DNA from 3 places in the Alicyclobacillus tolerans genome. Region 3 is predicted to be linked to each of the others. Evidence: riboswitches for the same ligand, from Rfam matches in the RefSeq annotation. Region 3 holds a riboswitch; each other region holds the start of a gene.

Region 1 (7,580 bases), 2.2 Mb from region 3:
TTGGTTAACCAGCCTCTGATAGAATTGCAAAAGATAGGGAAGCAATGAAATATGTATCAACTCTGCAAGGAAGGTAGTGTCTCCAACGCTTGAACTTTGCCACAGATTGGCTGTTTCATCTCATGAGGTGCTGCCCATTCTACAGCATTAGCCAAGACTCGTTGAATTTCCGGGTGATGATAGGTGGGGAAAGTTTCATGACCAGGTCGAAAATAAAAGATTTTTCCTAATCCACGGTGATAGGTGCACCCGCTTCGAAAGACTTCTCCCCCGCTGAACCAACTGAGGAAAATCAATTCTTCGGGCTGGGGAATATCAAAATATTCACCATACATTTCTTCCTGCGGAAGTTCAATGAATTCATTGATTCCTTGAACAATCGGATGATTAGGTTGAACTACCCAAAGCCTCTCTTTATCGTTAGCCTCACGCCACTTCAAATCACAGGAAGTACCCATTAACCTTTTAAAAACCTTGGAAAAATGAGCAGAATGCAGAACAATCAGTCCCATACCTTTCCATACTCTCTGCACGACTTTTTCGACAATTTCATCTGAAACTTCTTGATGTGCAATATGCCCCCACCAAATGAGGACATCTGTCTCATCTAACACTTTGTCATTCAACCCATGCATAGGTTGATCGAGCGTAGCCGTTTTGACGTCATACCCCTTTTCACGAAGTGGAGAGGCGATTGCTTCGTGAATACCATTTGGATATAAGGTACTGACTTTCGGATTTTTTTGCTCATGACGAAATTCGTTCCATACCGTTATGCGAACAGACAATAAGAAAACCTCCACCATAAAGCATCTAAAACGTTTTCTCGACTCTAACACGTTTTTTTTACAAAACCATGACAATCATCTCATTCTTGCGTCTATCTTGAGAAAAACTAATTACAACTACTGCGCAATGTAACCGCCGTCGATAACTACTGCCTGCCCTGTAATGCTACGTCCTGTGTGGCTAGCCAAAAAAAGCACGTAATCAGCTATTTCGCTCGTTTCCAAGAGTCGCTTTTGGGGTACAAGTGGATAAATAACCTCTTCCAAAACTGACTCCAAGGGAACACCTCGCTGAATAGCTAAATCCTTCAACTGGTTTCGCACCAGTGGAGTATCCACATAACCTGGACAAAGCGCATTTACAGTTATGCCATGCTCGGCCCCCTCTAGTGCGGCAACTTTGGTCAGACCAATTACACCATGTTTAGCAGAATTGTAAGCAGATTTGCCCGCAAATCCTATAAGTCCGTTAATAGAAGCTATATTGATTATCCGCCCCCATTGACGTTCTTTCATATATGGGAAAGCGTACTTTATCGACAAAAAAGGACCTACCAACATCAGCTGCAACAACTGTTGAAACTTATCTGCAGGAAATTCTTCAATATTAGCTACGTACTGCATACCTGCGTTATTGACAAGAATATCTAAGGATCCATAAGAATGAACCGCAAATTCCAAGAGACACTTGACATCATTTTCTGCCCCTGCATCAGCCTGAAAACAAATCGCTTCCAGACCTCTCTTCTGCAATTGAGACACGGCTACATCTGCAGCTTCTTTGCGAATGTCAGAAACAACCACTTTAGCGCCAGCCTCAGCCAAACGTTGAGCAATGGCAAAACCAATGCCGCTGGCTGAACCGGTTACTACAGCCGTCCTGTTGGCTAACGACAAAGATAGCATGCTATCTCTCCTCTTTCGATGGAATGAACCGACCAAAAGTGAACCGCTCACCGCCTATGCTGAACATAGAGATGGGATCTTGTAACTGATATGGTGATGAATTCAATTCAATCGTCCATCGAGCATCTTTGCCCATTCTGCCACTGTCATGACCTCGGCTTGCCTAGGAAAAACTTTTTCTATTAATACTCGATGCACTTCTTCATCAGCATCTAAACAGGCGTCAGCAAGAACCACCAACTCATAATCTTTGTCAGCCGCTTCACGCAATGTCGAAAGTACAACGCCACTTGTGGCAATACCACAAAGAACTAAGCGCTCAATGTGTTGGGCACGCAACAGCACTTCTAAATCACTACCTGTAAAAGCACTCACGCGCAGTTTCGTAACAACAGCTTCTTCAGGTTGCGGTGCTACGGACTCGTGAATTTGGGTTGAAAATTCAGATTGAATCATGTCGTTTGGATTTTTGGCAATTCTAGAAAATGACAAATTTCGACTGCTAATTTCAGGATAACCAGGACGAAACGCGACCCTCACAAAAATCACCATAACTTCTGATTTTCTCGCCAAAGCCACCGCATGCTTAAACGGTTCAAGCACGCTAGGATCTTCTGCGAAACGTGAAACAATGCCATTTTGCATATCCATAACAAGAAGAGCAGTTTGACTCATAGGCAATTGCTAAACACCCCCAACGCTCAATTCTTCACTTGACTAAGTTTGCAATTTGTTCGTTGACTTGAAAATTACATAAACCACCGTGATAGCAAACGACTTGTTCAATATCTAAGGCAGCAAATTTTTTTAGAGACTTCAGCGCCTCTTCCATATCTGGTGTTGCCTGTGCGCTGGGTCCAAGAAGCTTCCCATTCTCACTCACCATCGCGTCCCCCGTAACCAGCGTCTTACTATTACGATGGTAGAGACTGATATGACCAGGTGTGTGCCCTGGGGTGTATATCACTTGCAAACCTCCAAAAAACGGAAGCCACTCTCCATCTTCTACTGTTTGATTGACTTTAGCTTGGGGAGGATTCAAAAAGATACTCTCCACCTGACTGCGCATCTCTGCTGGTACTTGTTCCAACATCTGAGCAACACGTTGGCGATTCATTTTGATAGGTTCTTTTTCACCTTCAATGTAAGGTTTATCCTCCGCGTGAGCATAGACAGTAATCGACTTTGGAAGCTCCTTGATTAAACTTTCAATGCTTCCAACGTGATCGATATCCTGATGCGTTAAAATAACGGCAGTTATCGTTTCAAACGACACTCCCGCTTTTTCCACCGCTTCGCGAATTTCATTGAGTTGCCCGGGCATGCCCGCGTCTACTAATATGGCTTGTGAATCATCGTAAAAGAGTGTTGGATGAATTAAATTTTTCCGCCCCATTATATTCATTTCCAATTCCAGCATTTCGACTCCATTGGCTATCTTCATCTATCCCAAGCTGATTTTTCACAGCTTGGGTTTCACCTCCTTATGAACAATGAAAACATGCAACTAATTTACGTTGACGTTAACTGAATAACTTGTATAATATCCTAGACCAAGTGTAAATCGCAATCAACTCGAATATATTTTCTTTTCTGTAGGATAACCTAGAGCCATGTCCTGTAGAAGGAAAGAATACAACCAAAATCAGCTTAGATAAGAAACGGAGGTATATGATTGGCACAACAGGATAAATACTTTTTGACTATCGACAACGTTGCCAAACAGCTTGGTATCACACCAAGAACGCTTCGTTACTATGAGGAAGTTGGACTCATTTCTGCAGCAGCACGCACAAATGGAGGTCATCGACTTTACGATGAAAAAACGATAGACATGCTGCAGCAAATATTGCGTTTAAAAGAGCATCTCGGCATTTCACTGCAAGAGATTCAAGAAACATTGTCTGCTGAACAATCCTTGCAAGAATTAAAGAAGAATTTTCAAGAGCAAAATGAAAATATAGAAGAACAAAAACGGATCGTCCAAAATTTTATTCAAATACTAGAAGAGTTGATTGAAAAAATGAATCGAAAAGTAGAAAATGTTCAAGCAATGAAATTGCAATATCAAGAAAGAATGGTTCGAGCTAAAAACTTGTTAAAAGAAATAGACTGTTCAAAGGAATAATTCCCCCGTCCAATTGCATAAATACCACAAATACTAGACTCATTGGACTCATGGTCCATGAGTAAATTTATATTTCTTCCCCTAAATACTAGCTCATGAAACCCATTTTTATAATTAAATTATTTATAGTAATTATTGGTATTTTTATATAAAATCAATAGATAACTAGTAAATCTCTTATTTTGATAACAAAAGGAACTTATTCTAGGTACTTCGCCATTGGAGTTCTTTCACTTTCTGCTATTTCAGGAATACAGTTCTTTACGCCTGCCAAAATACAAGCTTTTAACGATTCTCTTGTTAATAAAACGATTACGTTCTCAAGTGATTGGCGGAAAAGCTTACAATCCTATTCAACATCAAAACTTGGAACCACATGCATGAAACAAAGTTTGGGATGGTATGCACTGGAAAACCTTTCATTCCACTTGGGATTATAAATATACTCAATCTACAAGTATTGCGCCCACTTATTAGCATTACGGATCAATTTTTTAATCTGCCTGCACAATCTTTCAATGAGACGCATATTCCGGACCAAGTTCAACCGTTTGAAGGGAGCTATTGTTAAAGAGATGAGCGCTGTCCGTCCATATATGAGCGGTGCAGCGCCTATTTTTTAATTCCTTGATTGATTTTCTGTTAGTTCTCATTCGTTCATCTCTCTCATGAATATTCCGTTCGTATCCCTTACCTCTACCCGCAAAGCATATTGGCTTTCTATATTTTCATATTTCAACTGTGTTAGCCTGTTTGTAACGCTCATCTCTGTTTAAACGTTTCTTTTCCTTTCTCGATCCCGTCGCTTTGCATTTCCCCGTTCACCGTTATGACGACAGGACATATGCTTACGGTGCTCGAAAGTATTGTAAACGGAAATAATGTTCCAAATGTTTCAATTCAATCTCTTTCGTTTCAAAATATAGATATGAGTCCAATCGGAACATTTTTAGATTGTCGAAGCACAATCTGTTTCGTATAATGAACGTATCCTAGTTCCTTGAGGGCAAACCTGTTGAAAGACAGGGACGCAAAACTGCGGGTCCTGGATGGAAAAATATAAAATTAAGCCAGGATGGCTGAGTTGCAAGGGTTCGGTAGGAAATCTTACCGAAATGGGGTAAAGGGAATTGCACAACATTCAGCCTAAAACAATGACAGACAAAGAGAACAAAAGGGATACTGAAAGCTTACAGGATTGGGAAGGTTTAATGGCAATGGCTCGAGACTTTGGTTTAACGAAAGAAGAAGTCAGACGCTTCCTCTCTTCCCGCACTATCCAAACGTTGTCTTGAAGGAATAATGTCAATAGTATGAAATGATTCACTTTTATTTAAAATTTACACATGGAGTGGGCGGGGAGACATCTGTGATTGGCAAACGCATACAAGCCTTACGAAAATCTCGTGGTTGGTCGCTCAATGAGTTGTCTGAGCGTTCTGGGGTAGCCAAGTCATACCTAAGTATGATTGAACGAGACAAACAACAAAACCCGTCCATTCAAGTTTTGGAAAAACTTTCTCATGTCTTTCAAATTCCCTTGGTGGAGTTATTACCTGTGGATGTGGTATCCACGGTGGATTCAGAAAATCCATACGGGCTTGATGAAGAATGGCTAGAAATTGCTAGAGAAGCAAAACTTTCCGGGATTGATATTGAAGAATTTAAACAATTTGTTGAATATCAAAGATGGAAAAAAATCCAGGATAAAAAGGATTCTTAATTTTTTATATAATCCGTATCAGTGGCATAAATCAAATGTTTAATCCTCATTTCTTGCGCAATGAGGATTTTTATTTGGAAATTCTCTATTTAGAAATGATTTTCAATATCCCTATCTCTCTTTTCGCAATCGACTCCCCAAGAAAAGCATTCCTATGCCAAGCAGAATAAAACTCAAAGCTTCGGCTAAAGTTTCCAATACAGGTACCCCAGTCACGGGAGATGTTGCTCCAATGACAGAAGATTGACCAGGAGATGAAATGGGAATGACATGAACTGTTTGTCCTTCTGAATGCCCGCCTGACGGGTGACTAGAAATGCCAGAAACTCCCCCTTGACTTCCGTTTCCAGAACCTGGTTCTCTAATCGGCGGTGCATTCCCTCCTGATGGATTGGGCTGCGTTACAGTAACAGGAGGATTTCCTCCATTGGGTAAATTGGGCTGAGGTGGTCTATTGGGCGTTGTCGGACCTGACGGATTAGAAGGTGTGCCCACGGGAATCGCTTGAACTTGCACTTGCATATAGCCTAAAGCCCCCTGATAATCATTATGAGCGCTTAAAGGCCATTGAAGCGTGTACTGAATGAGCAAGGATTGACCTTCCAATAAAGTAAAAGGTTTGGATTGTACTGTTTGAGAAAAAGGACCCTGTGTTTGAATGGTAGCTTCTTCATCCCCAACGACATAAGCCGTATCACTCATATGCGGTGGAAAATTATCATATTCAAACGCTTTTTGATATCCTGTTCCTGAATAGTCTTTGGAGATATAGGTGCTGGACAAAGTTGTGCCTGTATGACCATTATTTGAAAACAAAGGTCCCCATAGTTTTGTTGTAAAGACCACTTGCTCAGTAACATTTGTTTCGTTCATGATTTCTACAGAACCTGTGCGTGTATCCCCGGGCACTAAGTGATGAACATTAGAAAAAATATGACTTCCATCAGCATATTGTGTAAAAGCTAAACCACCAGAAAATGAAGACGTAAGAGACGGATCGGCCAAAGCAGTCATGCGAAATAATCCATCCGACAGCAATAAAATGCCCACTAACGTACTTCCTGCCACGGCTATGAATCGTTTAGGAAGACGCAATCGACTCATCTTGCACTCACTTCCTTTCAACTACAACCCTACTTTACGAAAACTCTCTAATTTGAAATTTGCGAAACATTCTCATGTTGCACTACATAAGCCCAAGTCATTAATGTGTTGCTAGACGTATTCGGTACAAATGGCGAGGAATTTTTGCAGCCAGACTCTCCAAGCGGGGAAGTATCCTGTACATAAAGTTGATAGACTACTACTGCAGTTTGTCCCGGAGCTAGAGGAAACCAGGTGGTATTCGAATATGCTGCACTTCCTGCAACGGAATCTACTGCATTAGGAAGTGATAGTGGAATGGATTGTTGTAACTGATTCCAATTGGTGTTTCCCAAAGAAAATATTTGAGAAAAAAGTAAAGAGCCTGAAGCCAAGACAGTACATGACGGATCATTTCCACCTGCTACAACTTCTTGTTTCAGCTTGCTAGCATTTAATTGAGAAAAAAGAGATTGGAAAAAAGATTGCCACGCAACTTCAGGGATATCCGCTACTGTATGGTATCCTTCCGACTGCAAAGAAGAAAAGAATTGTTGACAATAATTTTGCAGAATTTGTTGTTGTTCAGGGGACCATTGGCCGTTTGTCATATAGGCTAAACAACCTGTTAAATGAGACTGATTTTGAATCATTGTTGGCAATTGCAATAACCATTGCTGACAACGCGGCGCAAAAGAAGATATATCAAGATTAGCTAAGGATGTTTCCGTGCTACCAACCGTCCATTGCTGATTTTGTAAGTCTTCTATTAAGGATTGAACAAGATCCTTTTCATCGTTGGTAGATGGCAAAGTTAAAATTTTATAACTACCCGCCAATTCATGTGCCGCGTTAGGATTTCCACCTAAATATAAAGTAGCTGCTGAATCTAATCTAACCCATTCATTCACCGTACCCGTATTTGTAACCATATAAAGAATATCTCGATGAG
Region 2 (7,580 bases), 1.2 Mb from region 3:
ACCGTAGATACACCTTCAGAAGCTTACAATTGGGGTCAAAAGCAAGCACAAACTGCAATAACAGCATGGAATGATAGCAATTTGTACAACAATATCGTTCGGAAAACAATTTTCGGGGATGTTGAACAAGCAAATGCATCCGGATGGTATCCTAGTTCTTTTGGTGTAATTAACGGGTATGAGTACTATGAATTAAATAGACAAGTAATCATTGGTTTTATTGAGAGCCAGTGCCAAAATTAAATAATTGCCGTTACAACAGGTATCTTGAATGTAAGATACGACTCACTTTATTTCGCCAAAGAAAAACGGAATGATCAGAGAACTTTATTACAGGCGTTTCAGAGAGTCCATGGGTCTATCCAAGTCATGTGAATTGTATGTTTATCGATAGTATTTGAATGTTTATACAAGGTAAATCATGGTGGATGAAAATCGTCGAGTTGGTGCTAGATATAAATACGCCACGGAACCCTCTTTTGGTAGAATTAAGTCGACCAAAACCCATTCACAACAAAGGAGAAGCTCCATGGCGAAATCCAGTATATCACAACACGCGCAATCTGGTTTGGTTCCTTTCCCCTTGATTCCCCGTCAATGGGAACAGTATATGGATGTTCCGTTTGTTATCCCCGCACTGACTTTCCCTTGGGACATCTTCCGAAATATTGAGCAGGAATACTACTGGCATCTATATGACTCGTTGCGTGAGGAACGGATAAATCGGTCGGACGGAACCAGCAACGTCACCAACTCTGCTCTTGGGCTAGAACTCCCCACACCAATGGAACAGGCGGTTAATACGTCGACAGTCACGCGAAGTCGTTCAGGCCGCAAGCCTCACGACTTTATGCCTATGATGCGGGCGTTCGAGTTGGCCCGATTGCTATACGTTGAGAGCATGGCTGAGAGTGTCTACCTACAGGTTCGCTCCAACCCGTTGTTTGCTGAAGCTTGCGGGTTTACAGGCAAACTCCCCAGTTACCGCTCGTTTGCCCGCTTCGACGAAATCATGACAAACTTCGGATTATGGGATAAGGCTCGACGGCTGGTCGTTGCGTTCAACCTGAAGCAGGGTGTGTTAGAGGTTGAGGATACCTTGGTCGCCGATACAACGCATGTTGAAGCGGAGGCGACCTACGGAAAACAGATGAAAACCTGTCGCCACAAAGAAGACTGTGATTGCCCTGCCGTCCCCACGGACGATAACGTAGGCATTGTTCGTAAGAGTAACGCCGTATCCTACATTGGCCACAAAGTTTCGTTACTCAGTGGCGCCAAGGGACAACTTCCACTCACCCGAGAAGTGTGCAAGGGAGAGGAATACGATGCCTTTACCTTGCTACCTACACTTGAGCGATTCAAAGCTGAGTTTGAGGAACAGGTACAGTCTGTGCAATATGTACTTGCCGATGGGATTTACCAGAGTCCAAGGAACCAGCAGGCAACAAGGGATGTACTTGGGGCAAAACTGGTTGCTCCCATTAATCCCAGGGGTCGCCAGGACAAACCGAGCGATGTCCGTGGAATTGATATGATTGACCGCTACGGGGTGCCACATTGCATTGCTGGACACAAGATGGAGTTAAAAGGATCCGACCTCAAAAAGGAGCAGTACATATTCACGTGTCCAGTTCACAATCCTCAGGCGAAACAGAAAGGGCTTGTCTGCCCGCACCACAAACACATCCAGTGCTGTAGCGGTGCCACCCAGGGTCGGGTGCTTCGGGTTGATTTTGAGACAACACCTCAGGTTGACCCTGAGTTCCCACAGCACAGCCGTACATTCGATACGTTGTATGACGCCCGTACAGGGATTGAGCGAATTATTGGGATGCTGAAAGATGGATACAGTTTACGGCGTGTGCACAAACGTGGACGTAAGGCGGTAGAGGCTCACGTTGACCAGTGCATGCTCTGTATGCATGTGATGGCATACTGCGCCTACACTCAAACTGGAACAGTAAACCGCGGGTGGACACGAAGTCGACTGAAGCGGGCTCAATGACAACAGCCATCACAAAAACCTTGATTGGCAGACCTTATCCACAGTTTTCGTGCGTCCATTTTGCCAATGACGAACATATCCACAGTCATGGAGCAGAATCACAGTGAGTTTCCTCTAATTTTGGACGATTAGAGTTTACTTCTCGTTGCTCCGTTAGACCACGAAAGCAATTTTGGCATCGGCTCTGAGGAACTCATTAACTCTGGTTATCCAGCTGGTATTTACACAGATCCATATGATTGGAATACTATCACCAATAGCTGGACTGGTCTTGATAGTTATACAAGTCACTTATGGGTTGCTGATTGGTCAGCAAGTGGATGTTTACCTACTTGGAATGCTCCATCAGTTGGTGGAGTGGTTGCGCAAATTTGGCAATATAGTGGAGGTTCATTAGATCTGGATGCAGCTATTTCGTTACCATCTTAAATTTTTGTACAGCAAGAGGATCATATGATCCTCTTGCTGTACAAAAAAGCTATTGAAAAACAGGATAACTTTTTGATAAACCAGCTATCTCCAAACTATATCCACCCATTCTGATTCCTGACATTTCTTTTACCATATTAGAAGATACAGTTTGGTTTGGCAGTAAGGTTCCATTGTATAAATTTAATGCATATACGGGATTGCCTTGTGCTGGGCTAGGAACATAAAAAACAACATAGTCTCCTGTAAAGTTAGTAATCCAAATGCGATTTGGAAAAACAAACGCTTCACTTTTTTTCCCGTAATCAAGACCAACTATATATTTAGAACCGCCTGTTTGTTTGGCAATTTCTAAGGCAAAAACTTGCTCTTTTAAAGTTCCATTCCAAAAATCAACCATTTTAAAACTGTTTGAATTAAATTTCGAATTATTTTTTGTCACAATATAGCTTCCAAATATAGATAGATTCTGATTAGGTACAGAACGATGAATGTTTTTACTATTAAATGGCATGGGGCCATGAGTGTTAGCATAGTTTGCTAGCTCTGTTGCTGATAAAGTATTCATATTGTTGTTATCAGAATATTTACTATTCATTACATTAGAAGGCAAAGATGTCGATTTCTTTAAATGAGCCTTAGTTTTTAATGAAGTTGTATTTCCAGATTGAGTAGCTATCTTATTCTGACCAGATGAATTTGAAGTCGTCGATTGGAAATGAGATTGGATTTGACTTCCACACCCGGTCACCGTCAAACACGTCAATGCAAGCATAGACGCCGTCAGTCCCCAGATTCGTTTTTGCACAAAAACCACCCCTAGTTTCGATTGTTCACCTGTATAGACGTACCCGCTACACATTTTGTGACAGGAGCATTTTTCCATCCACACGGTATATCTTCGTGACCGCAGAGCGTGTTCTGTCGGTTACAGGCTTGTTCCAACGTCCTATTTTGGTTACAATATCCAAAAACGGAAGTGAACCTACATGCGTATACAGGATACACGCTTTGTGGTGCTGGATACAGAGACGACAGGTCTAGACCCAACCATCCATCGGATTGTGGACATTTCACTGGTCGAGGTGAGCAAAAACGGCATTCGCCCACTCTATCAGACGCTTGTCAATCCCCAACAAACGATACCGCCGGAAGCTTCGGAAGTGCATCACATCACCAATCGACAAGTCAAAGACAAACCCACATGGGAAGAAGTGTGGCCAACCATTCTGACGCATATCCAGGACGCTGTACGGGTGGTCCATAATGCCAAGTTTGATCGGTCTTTCTTGCCGGAAACCCATCGTCCGTGGATCTGTTCCTACCGTTTAGCTCGTCATTTGTGGCCAGAAGCACAGAAACACACCAATCCATACCTGCGTTATTGGCTTGGTCTTGAACTCGACGCGGATATGGCACATAGCGCAGCGGATTGGTAAGAAGATGTTCTTGTGTACTCGCTCGATCGTACGTTCGCACTCGAAATGAATTTGAGGTATATGACCTTCCTTTTGTGACAAAAGGTTGAAAATTGTCGGAATTTGTAGGAAGATAAGGTAGGAAGAAATTTCAGAAATGCGTATCAAAGCATACCAATGGAAACATTGGGACGCAAAGCTACGGGTCTAAGGGTATGTGCCTAGGATCGCCGGGTTGCCGCATAGGGCGAGAAGAACGAGGGGGCCATCCGTAGGAAACGGGTGGCCCTCAAACGATAGAGGGGTGGGTAAGATACACATGGTACAAGATTCACACATCAAAAATGGTAAAATATCCCTCGGGGGGGGGGGGGGGTATAAACTGTCTAATCGACCAAATATACCCACTTCCGTTTTGCAAAGTATCTTATCCAGTATTCAAAGAGGACAACTAGATGTGGTGTTTCAACCTATCGTTCATCATCGCAAAGAGCACTTTTTTGCGTATGAATCGTTAAGTCGCCCTCAATGCGAGGGGAAGGGGATACCGCCGGATGTATGGTTTCAGGCTGCCTATGAATATCAACTATCTACTGAAATCGACCGGCTAGCCTTATCAATGAGCTTGAAGAAACGTTTGGAGTTGCCAGCAAAATGGCAATCTAAACCGATTTTTGTCAATGTTAGTCCCCATAGTCTGACGGAGCGTGCCTATTTGGAGGAATTAGAACATCTGTTGCAAGAGAGTCATTGCCCGCCCAGCCAACTTATCTTTGAAATGATTGAATACATAGCTTATGATCCGAAAACCCTATTTGAGATGTTACGACCCTTACGTTCTCTAGGCGTTCGAATTGCTTTAGATGATATGGGTGTCGGACATGCCAATTTGTCTACCTTGGTGATATTGGAACCCGATTTCATCAAAATAGATCGTTCACTCATTCAAAACATTCATCTTTCAGATAGAAAACAGCGGTTACTATCTCATCTATTGTGTTACATGGATTCCGGAGAAAAAGTGATTGCCGAGGGCGTAGAAAAGATAGAGGAGGTACAAATCACTCAACAACTGGGCATCGATTTAAGTCAAGGATACTACTGGGCACGACCTATGGCTGTGGAAGATTGGGCGATGATGACTCCCTCAACCTTTCTGAATACTTCCTATTCGATTGGAGGGCAGGTCAACTGAACCGAATCCAGGTAAATTAGATGGATTCGTTTTCAAATTCGTGTGTTTGTCCGGTTCCATGAAGACTCGTTTAGCATGTTTTAATGCTAAAGGAGGGTTGAAAAATGCTCGATGGACTGACACGCTGGGCTATTGTATTTTTGATTATCTTTGTATTGTTCTTTTTGCTGGTACCTACAGCCGTGACGACCTGTAAGACTGTACCTGTTGCCTGAGGCTACACAAGTCATTCGCCACAGTCTGGGCTTTCTTGACTGTGGCTCATTCAAGTTAGTATTTCATATATTGCTGTAATTGCTGCGTACAATGACGACAGACTTGCTGCTCGTGAAACCATAGAAGATCTTCTGTATTCTTACAAAAAACACATCCCGGTACATATTTCTGAAGAATCAAATTCTCCTCATCTAACAAAAATTCAAGTTCATCTCCGCACTCTATGCCTAAACTCATTCGTAACTCTTGGGGAATGACGATTCTTCCTAATTCATCGACCCTCTTGGTCATTCCTGTATCCAGTATGTCTTCCTGCACACAGGTTCCCCCTCTCATGGGAGTGGCCCACGCACGGTGAAGCGTGAGCCCTACGGTATCGAAAGGATGTGTTTCTATATTTATTCTGTGCTCCGAATATTGATTTTATTCCAACATACGCATTTCTTTGGATAGGAATCCTTTTTCTTTCGAACATGATAAAATTGATAAAATGAGACAGCATTCGCACTAGAAAAGGAAGGTTCGTATGAAAGAAATTGTTGAAGAATTGCCCAGACTGGCTCCCATCATGAAAAAATTGTTACAGGAGCATGTCTTGGTCGGCCCAACACTCACACATGTTTCCGTTGCAACAATGACTTCGCATCATCAACAGTTAATTCATCAAGAGGCTCGGCGGTTAGTCCGACAATATTGGCCTGAGCACTGGTTTGCCCGTCCAGCCATTCAACCCTACTATCAGAAAGTCGTTGCCACAAATGCGATGATTGACGCGATCACCAGCACAGCTGCCTTTTATGCGCATTTACGTCTGGGTCAGTCCGGGCTCGAAGGTAGCATGATACTGGTAGCTTCGAAATTACTGGAAACGAGTATGAAGCGATATTCTCCTGAAACGGTGTTTGCTCTTGCATTTCTTGTTAATGCATATGATGACTATCAGGCAATTCAATATTATCAGCCTATGTTAGTTACAGATTTTGTGAGTGGTCAATATCATCGTCCCTGGGCTTCTTATCCGTTGGAAGAAGAATGTAAACTCATCTTGGATTATGGTGTTGCAGAATGGGTATCTTCATCGGATCGTTTATCCATTCGTTTAACAAAAAAAGGAGAAGACCATCTCAAGGAATTTCAAGCTTTTCTACAGGAAACCGGTTTCCTTGAAAAGCGTGCTGCACTCAATCGGTTTGCCGGTTTTGGTCAAATGGAAGATTATGATGAGATCATGAATCGTCTTTCCAATGCGAAGGAATTACGTGCCGCACTTTTGGAAAATGCTCGCTTGCAACCGAATATGCACGTATTGGAGCTTGGCTGTGGAACAGGCATGCTCACTTTGGATGCCGGACTTTACAAAAAAGTAGGTTTGTTTGGGCAAATCACGGCGATTGACCCCTCGCTGGGTATGCTGAATCGAGCGATGAAGAAGCCCTATTCGGGCGCTTCTGTAAAATTCTTGCAGGCGACAGCCGAGGAATTACCCTTTGAAAGTAATACTTTTGACGCAGCGGTAGGTTTTCTCTTTTTGCATTTTACAGATATCCCTCAAGCTTTACGAGAAATTCATCGTGTATGTAAACCAGGAGCGTGGTTGACCACCATATATGGTCTCCAATTTCCACAAACCGAACCCTTTTTAGAAGAGTGGTTAGCTCCCATCTTTCAACAATCACGATCAATGTCGAAGGATTCAGTGGATCGTATGCCGAAGGAGGATACTATTCGGAATATTCTCTCTACATTGGAATGTACTTACGAAGAGGTCACTTTGGAACCTGTTGAAATCCTGGGGAAGACCTATGAGATTGACCAAATCATTCGGTTTTGGTTTCAAGCTGGCAACTTTTTTGAGCCGTTCATGAGAAATTTGCCTTGGAAAGCTCAACAAGATCTCATTCAACAGCTTACCGAGCGAGGATATCGTATCCAAGAAAAATACGGAGAGGAAGGTATGATTCAACATCACCCGGGCCAGTTTTTGCAAGCACGTGTCATCAAATCCACTTGTTGAAGGATGGTGTCTGATGAAATCGTTTTACTGCATTTACTGCCAGGATCTTTGTTCAATCGAAAAAAATATACGTATTTTTCATACCGGATTTATTCGCGTTGAACAGGTAGACTATGCCATGGGGATTTGCTGGGATCATAGGTTGGATGAAGCCAAAGAGGAGAAATTTCCCACAACTGAGCCCTTAGGGGACTAGAAGTTCTATAGTACTTGAAAAGTCGAAGATTTGAAGGGAAATGCGGATTCCCTTGATTGGAGGAAGAACTATCGCCTTTTTTGGTGTTTTTCCTGATTCTGTGG
Region 3 (7,580 bases):
CGTTATATGGGTCGAAATGTAAAGTTTTTTGCAAGATAGAGATGGCTTGTTGCAAATTCTGTTGGCTTGATCCGTTTGCCAAAAATGCGTTGGCTTCATCTGTTAAATAGGTTGTATTGTAAGGGACTATATGCACGGCTTCAGCGTATAGATTGATGCGTCCCTCTTCGCTGAGTGTGGCGTTTGCGTTTCGCACTAAATTCTCTGCGTGGACAGTTTGCGCTGATTGATACAATCCAGTCAGACAAAGCAGACATGTGATTGTCGTTGCCGTTCGCATCAACCAACCATGTAAAGGAACAGAGAATCCTTGTCCAGATAGATGTGAACGCAAGGAAAAAGCAGAACCGACACCGAGGAAAAACAGAAATTCCATGGAAAGAAAGGCAAAATCCCAATCCATCAGACTGTGGGCAAACAGCATCAAAGCCATAACGGATAGTGCCCGTCTGCCAGCAATAGAGACATCTGTCTCAAGAATGGTGCGCCATGGGGCAATCACAGTTCGCAAGAGTGGCCATAAGACGAAGAGCAGGGCACAGATTCCCAAGATGCCAATATTCATTAAGGTGTCCATGAAAAACGAGTGTACCTGCGTGCTGTAATATGGGTAGGATTCTACTCTTTCAAACATGGCTGCCCATGCTCCGTAACCTTTTCCACTGATAGGGTTATAGGCAAAAATGCGCAATCCGTCTCGCCAGAAAATAAAACGTTGTATGACTGACAATTGATGGACATGATAGCTGTGAATCTTGTGTAGAAAACTTTTTGACTTAATAGCTGCTATGCCAAGGATACCGATCATGTAGACAATGGTAATAACAGGTAGAGTTTTTTTGGCAGATAGGAGAACGCTCGTATAGTCTCGAAAGGGAACAGAAAAAGCGAGAACTAAAAAGAATGGCAGTACGATTCCAATGACAAAGGCAACCCAGCCGTTACCAACATCCTGATGCAAAATGGCTGAGCGTAGAAGCGTGTAAGATAAACCAGCTCCCACCCATGCAGCGGCAAAAAAGAGCAGAAATCGCGAACGGGCAACCTGGCTGCCTTCTTGTGTCTTTAGTCCAATCAAAAGACAGATGAGAACAATAACAAAAAACAGTAATGCGCCACGAGAATCAGAAAGAAGCAAGCCAGCAAAATCAAGAGCGGCCATGCCTGTAAAAAACGCGCGCAACATAATCCATCGTGGTGAAAGTGCGCAATACGCCATTAGTCCAAGTCCAATCGCCGTTACAAATGACGCGTACGTGTTATGGTACTGGAAAACAGACGATACTTGCAGACTTGGTGAAAGAGTGATAGCGCTTGGAAATAATAGTTGCCCCCAGCCGTTGGCAAAGCCAATAGCATTGATACCTATAGACGAAATCCCGAGTGCACACAATAGATAAGTTGATGCAAGCGAGAAGTGCCCATAATTACGCATCAGCGCAAAGGGAAAGATAAGCGCTAAAGCATCCAGAGCGCCCTCAACTGCCAGCGGCAGGCTGGCTGCATAAAAAAGCGAGAGGAGATAAAGGATAACATACACAGCAAAAGCTACATCAAACCAACTTAGATGTACGTATAAAGGTTTTTCCCCGGTTGAGGGCTTGTCCACAAACCAAGAAATGATTCGAAAGACAAGATAGAATGAAAGCAGAATAAGCAAAACGAGATCGATATGCGCGTGACCGCGGCTAAAAAAGACGCCATTGTTATAAAAAGGCATCCAGGCAATGAAAGCGGATAGCGCAATCCAAAAAAGATGTTGACTCAAATTTCGGATGCTGGATGACTGCAACGGACAATTCCTCCAATACTGTGTTCGAATCATGTGTATTGTATCACGGGGCAAGGAGAGCTAGATCGAAAAATGTCACATTTTGTTGAAACCGAGCCTTTTTGACTTTGCCCTTTGGACAAGCTCGGTTATAGTAAGAAGGGCTGGAAATGAATCGCAGCCTGTTTTGCATTTCATTAAGCATTCGGGCTAGCAAGCATGGGCTAAGTGCTTCCATACAGAGAAATATTTCTGAGACAAGCCCAAAGCGAGGAGAGGTGACAAGAAAAATGAAAAAACTTCTTTTATCCCTGACAACTGTAGCTACACTCGGTCTAGTTGCTGGTTGTGGCACTGTCAATCAAACTGCCAATCAAGCGGCCAATCAGGTTCAAAAGACTGCTAACCAGGCCATCAAGACACCCGGAGGAGTCATGGTAGGTGCTACCGCATATTATGGCGCAGCAAATCTTAAAAAATTTGAGAACGCGGCCAAGGCGCAACCTAAGAGCGAGAAGGCGCAGATGGATGCAGGTATTAGTGCCTTTGATAACCAGCAGTTTGAGAAAGCCATCACTTATTATCAGAAGGCGGCTCAATTAAACCCTAAAGACCCAATTCCTTTAAACAATATAGGTAATGTCTATTTCCGGGGGTTGAAACAGCCAAGCCAGGCTTTAGCGTATTACAAAAAAGCTACACAAATAGGTCCAACATACGGAGTTGCGTGGCTTAACTTATATCTCGTACAGATACAACTGAACCAAAAACAAGCAGCCAAGCAAACTCTTCAACAGGCTTTGAAAGTAGTGCCAAAATCCAACGCTTACTATTCAGACTTGCAAAAAGATCTGAATTCCCTGAAGTAATGTGCTTTCTATATAGATCGATCCTCCGCAAGACTGTGTTCTAGTTTTGCGGGGGATTTTTTAATTCTAAAAATAGAATGAACCTTTTGTGCATAAGATATTGAGAATTCTATAAGCTAACTGTACAATAGGAGAAAGTTTGTCTTTCCATTAGTGGATATTCCATACAACGACTAGTATTTATAAAAATAGATGAGAGATTGTCGGAGGGAAAAGGGGAAATGGACGTGCTCAAAATTCCACAAGCCAAATCTTTGTTGAATTCTGAGGATGCCCATGCCTCCAAGGAATGGCCACCCAAGGTTCGACGTGAAGTAAATCCTGCTCTCTCTGGTGAAGATGCTGTTCATCGTCGCCGTTCACCGATGGAAACCAGTGAGCGGTTAGGAGAGGAAGGGCTGGAAATGGCCGCGAGTGATGCTGCGCAATTAGCGCTGTACGAACACTTGGATTTGCTTTCCGACATTCTCAAACATATGTCCGATCCGTTGGCAGTTGTCCGCCAGGGGCCAGATGGTGAGTATACTTACATTTTTGGCAACCCATCAGCGGAAGCGCGTATTGGGGGCTGGCAGGGACTTACTGGACGTTCTTTGCATGATGTGCACAGTATCCATGTGCTCGAACAACTCATTCCACTTATGCGCACTGTAACGCAAAACAGCGGGCGGCATGTGATGGATATGGATTTTGAAGGCTGGTGCGGCGAAGTGGTTGTTGACCCTCTTCCGCAGCGGCTTGCTGAGCATCGCTATTTTCTTCTAACTATACGTGATATATCTGAGCGTAAACGCTATGAAAAGAAACTGAAAAAGGCTGCCTATCGCGATCCGCTGACTAAGCTCCACAATCGTCGATACTTAGATCGGTGCCTACGACTTCTTCGTAATTCTCGCGCAACATATGGACTTTTTTATATTGACTGCGATAATTTTAAATTTATCAATGATCGTTATGGTCATGACGCAGGCGATGCGTTTTTGGTGCAATTTTCAGAACGTTTACGTGGAGCGGTGCGCCAAAGAGATGTGGTTGTGCGCCACGGTGGAGATGAATTTATTGTGCTCTGCCGAATACACGGACTGGAAGAGTGTAATCTGGTAGGACAACGTCTCGTTCGTGCGTTGAGTGGACAATATACCATCGCTGGGCAGACCATTGAGGGCGCGGTTAGTGTAGGGGCGGCCTGTTATCCGGTGCAAGTGGAGTCGCTGGAAGACTTGATTTTGGCTGCAAACGAAGCTATGCATCAATCCAAACATGAGCGTAAAGGACAATTGACCGTGTACCGGTTTGTTTCGCCAAAGCTGGAATCGTTGCTGAAACGTTGAAACCGCTTGTTTCTCTGTTGGCGAGATATTGCTTATCAAAGCAGTACACGGTCAAATGCCATTCTTACCCTTTAATCTCCGGAGTTATCCCCTGTATTGCCATATACTGATCCTGTGGTTGACCCGTCTCCTGAATCACTGCCGTTATTCTGTTGTGAATTGTTTTGTCCGTCTTGTCCATCATTTTGATGATCTTGACTGTCGCCGTGATCTCCATGTTTTTGAGAAAATTGTTGAATCAGGTTTTGCAGAACTGAGTTTGCGTAGCCCGGATTTCCTTCCGTTTCTTGTTCAGCTCTTAACAATCCTTTGGCCCAAACATTTAAATCACTCGTGCTGTTATCCGATGTGCTCGTGTTGGTGGACGTACTCGTACTGCTTAGCAATCCATTTAATTGATTCAATACTTGTTGCTGGTCATTGCTCGGAAGTTTCTCAATACTTTTTAGAATATCTTTAAAATCTCCCACCTGTTGATCTAGGTTGCTGTTCTCACTGGAAAGTTGTTGTAGGCTCTGTGATGGAGAATCCATAGAGAAGTTTTTGACGTCGCCATTCCACTGGTTCACAATACCTTGTTTTTGGAGCACTTGCTGTACTGCATAAAGTTCAGCATAAGTTGTGCCGCCATAAACAAGAGCACTGCCCTTGATGCCGTCGTAATTTGCGATTTCTTTCTGAGCCTGGACAAAGTTGCTGGTAGCTGCAAACACAGCACCTCCCGCAAGCAGCGAGCCAAAGAGCGTACCAACGACTGCACCGGTAAGGAGAGATTTTTTGTCTGGCTGTAATTGACTGAACCATTTCTTCATCAAGTTTACCCAACCCCTTTTACTTCGATGGATGAAGCCAGTAAGCTATTGAATCTGGCTTGAAAGAAAAGAAAAACTGGCAGACAGGCTGGAGGACACCTGATTGCCAGTTAAACCACGTAATCATTCATGAGTGGCAACTGGCAAGCATGGCGATTCTCTCGCTTTAGCCCCTTTAGCTTTGCGTCCCTGCATTTCCACAGGTTTGCCTTTGACACATGTTAAATTTAATTCTTAAATTTGTTTTTATCATAATCATTCTATTCGGGCTTGTCTATAAAAAATAGAATATAATTAAATATTTTTGCATATTTCAACCTTTCTCCATCCGCGAACCGAATTGATAAACCATAGATGCTCCGCATGCAACACGTCGTCCAACGTTAGCACGCTTTCTTCTACAAGTCCTCGTTTTAAAAGATGTTGGCGCAGCGTACCTGCTAAAAGGCCACAATGGCGATGGGGTGTCCAATAGCGACCCTTATCCCATACGACTAAATTACCAATCGTGAATTCAGTTACTTCACCACGCTCATTCCAAAGTAAAGTATCAAGTACATTAGGATTGGTTGAAACGTGTACTTGATAAAGGTTTCGATAGGTTGTTTTGTGATAGAGAAACAAGTTTGTTGAGTCCACGGGGTTTTGGGCAAGCATGATTTTTAAGACAGGGTTTTGCCTGGTGCTTTCTGGGTTTGGCAGTGCATCGGTTCTACCGTGCATACGTTCTGTAGGTTGAAAGTTGATATCATATCCTCCTTTTGCATCCACAGTCAGACGTACGCGCAAAGCTGCTTCATGAAAATTGGCGATGCTCAGTGAATGCAAATCAGCAAGAATGCGTTCTTCTGGCAACGGGAAATGGAAAAAGGCTGCGGATGATCGCAATCTTTCCATATGTTCCTCTAATAGCACAAACTGTCCATCTTGCAGTAAGAGTGTTTCTAGTAAAGCAAATTCCTTATGGTAAAAAGGTGAACGATTTTGTCTGAGAAATGCTGTTTTCGCCTGAGTCTCACGCCACTCTTCGGTTGGTGTAGAATCTATGGTTATGCCTCCGCCAACACCGTATTCAGCTTGCCAAGTGTTACCCTCTTGATGCAATGTCACGGTACGAATGGCCACGTTGAATAACGCATCTCCGCCTGGTTTGACATAGCCAATAGCTCCACAGTAAACTCCGCGCGGTTCAGCTTCCAATTCAGTAATACGCCGCATTGTTTGAATTTTTGGCGCTCCAGTAATCGACCCGCAAGGGAACAAGGCGCTAAAAATGTCTTCCAAACGGACGTTGGGTTGCAAGTTTCCACAAATGGTGGAGGTCATTTGCCAAACGGTAGGATATTCTTCAATTTCAAACAGCACAGGTACATGTACGCTGCCGATTTTACAAATCCGGCTCATATCGTTGCGCAGCAAGTCGACAATCATTAAATTTTCCGCTCGATTTTTTTCGGATTGCTTCAACCAATCTCTGTTGTACAGGGTTTCCTCCAGCCATCGACCTTTCTCGGCGGTTCCTTTCATCGGTTTGGTCAAAAGAATACGTTCAGAACTTTCTCTAGATGCAGAGGTACGGAAAAACAGTTCGGGTGAGAAAGAAAGCAGACGCCAACCGGGAAATTCTAAATAAGCTGCATACGGGCAATTTTGCTGTTCTTTCCAGTATTCATAGAGAGTCTGCGGATTTTCATTCAATATGGTATGCAACCGATAAGTGTAGTTCATCTGATAGGTTTCGCCGGCTTCAATCAACCGTCTTATAGTATCGAGATCATCCGCAAATTGCTGTTCCGTCTTGGACGGCGTCCATTGATTGGGCAAATTTATGGAAGCGGTTTGCGGAGATTTTGCAGCTGAATGTCCATGCTGGACGTCTGCAAAAATGGCAAACCAAGCTAGTGGCAGTTCTGTTTGCTGCGCACAGACTTGATAAGCGTCGTCAAAAGCTGGGGCGGCTTCATAACTCAGAAAACCGGCTGCGTAATAGCCCGAGCGACTCCATGATTCAACATTTTGGAGGACAGGCCGTACTTCGGATAGCTGGTGTGCGGCAAAAATTTTGATCGGTTGTGAGAAGCAAAGTTGTTCAGGCTGATTGTTTTCATCATAGAAGTCAAAACACAGTTTGACAGAATCTTTCATTGACACGTTAGAATCACCTTCAAAAAAGTTGATCACTTCGCTATACTGTACACAGTGAAACTTTGTCAAATCTTAAAATTTCGGATAACCTGAGTAAAGAGATAGAACAAGCATGGTAAAGGGTTGAAGGCGCAGGAGGGAAACCGTTGTTTCGAACCTACCAGGTCTTCTGGAATCGTATGTTTCAGGTCATAGACGCCTGCATTGTCATTTTGTCGTTTTTTGTCGCTTGGCGTATCAAATTTGATACTGGACTTCTTCCTTACCGCGGACACGAACCATTGGCTAGCTTTTTGCCGGCCATTTTAATCAGTTTGCCGCTCTTCTGGCTGGCTAACTGGATAGGTGGTCTTTATAAGCCAATTCGTTCTCGCACTTTTTTTCAAGAAGGTGCGGCGCTCATTCGTTCGCTGTTTTTTGGCATGTTGTTTTTCATGAGTTTGCTCTATTTTCTCCATTTGGCTCAATTTTCGCGTGCCGTTCTGATTTTATTTGCAGTTGTCTATGCGGCGCTCATTGTTGTGGAGAGAATAGCTGTCCGCGGTGCGCTCAGTTTGCTGCGCAGTCGCGGTTTTAACAAGAAATTTATTTTGCTCGTAGGATATACGCCTGCCACAGCGCGGTTTATTGAAGCTATGGATGCGCATCCCTG

Evidence for each region. Region 3 has a riboswitch for cyclic di-GMP ahead of ACOJUR_RS15110 (hypothetical protein). Riboswitches for the same ligand answer to the same signal wherever they lie in the genome.
Region 1: it holds a riboswitch for cyclic di-GMP, as region 3 does, so the genes downstream of both, sinI (DNA-binding anti-repressor SinI) here and ACOJUR_RS15110 (hypothetical protein) in region 3, are expected to answer to the same signal.
Region 2: it holds a riboswitch for cyclic di-GMP, as region 3 does, so the genes downstream of both, ACOJUR_RS08790 (EAL domain-containing protein) here and ACOJUR_RS15110 (hypothetical protein) in region 3, are expected to answer to the same signal.

The regions. Positions count from the first base shown of each region.
Region 1 covers NZ_JBMGNK010000002.1:816,636-824,215, reverse strand. Annotated here, with positions in the region: gene ACOJUR_RS04175 (ThuA domain-containing protein) at 57-788, opposite strand; gene ACOJUR_RS04170 (3-hydroxybutyrate dehydrogenase) at 906-1,694, opposite strand; gene ACOJUR_RS04165 (cysteine hydrolase family protein) at 1,797-2,369, opposite strand; gene ACOJUR_RS04160 (MBL fold metallo-hydrolase) at 2,404-3,138, opposite strand; gene ACOJUR_RS04155 (helix-turn-helix domain-containing protein) at 3,370-3,822, shown strand; cyclic di-GMP riboswitch class I at 4,818-4,914, shown strand; gene sinI (DNA-binding anti-repressor SinI) at 4,977-5,117, shown strand; gene ACOJUR_RS04145 (helix-turn-helix domain-containing protein) at 5,141-5,545, shown strand; gene ACOJUR_RS04140 (hypothetical protein) at 5,657-6,649, opposite strand; gene ACOJUR_RS04135 (hypothetical protein) at 6,697-7,580, opposite strand, start outside.
Region 2 covers NZ_JBMGNK010000002.1:1,754,289-1,761,868, forward strand. Annotated here, with positions in the region: gene ACOJUR_RS08765 (hypothetical protein) at 1-243, shown strand, start outside; gene ACOJUR_RS08770 (transposase) at 530-2,008, shown strand; gene ACOJUR_RS08775 (hypothetical protein) at 2,244-2,405, shown strand; gene ACOJUR_RS08780 (hypothetical protein) at 2,487-3,245, opposite strand; gene ACOJUR_RS08785 (3'-5' exonuclease) at 3,427-3,876, shown strand; cyclic di-GMP riboswitch class I at 4,014-4,098, shown strand; gene ACOJUR_RS08790 (EAL domain-containing protein) at 4,271-5,050, shown strand; gene ACOJUR_RS08795 (AbrB/MazE/SpoVT family DNA-binding domain-containing protein) at 5,321-5,584, opposite strand; gene ACOJUR_RS08800 (class I SAM-dependent methyltransferase) at 5,793-7,280, shown strand; gene ACOJUR_RS08805 (GerAB/ArcD/ProY family transporter) at 7,545-7,580, opposite strand, start outside.
Region 3 covers NZ_JBMGNK010000002.1:2,973,442-2,981,021, reverse strand. Annotated here, with positions in the region: gene ACOJUR_RS15125 (O-antigen ligase family protein) at 1-1,792, opposite strand, end outside; gene ACOJUR_RS15120 (tetratricopeptide repeat protein) at 2,062-2,640, shown strand; gene ACOJUR_RS15115 (diguanylate cyclase) at 2,868-3,971, shown strand; gene ACOJUR_RS15110 (hypothetical protein) at 4,043-4,786, opposite strand; cyclic di-GMP riboswitch class I at 4,916-5,003, opposite strand; gene pabB (aminodeoxychorismate synthase component I) at 5,078-6,928, opposite strand; gene ACOJUR_RS15100 (undecaprenyl-phosphate glucose phosphotransferase) at 7,075-7,580, shown strand, end outside.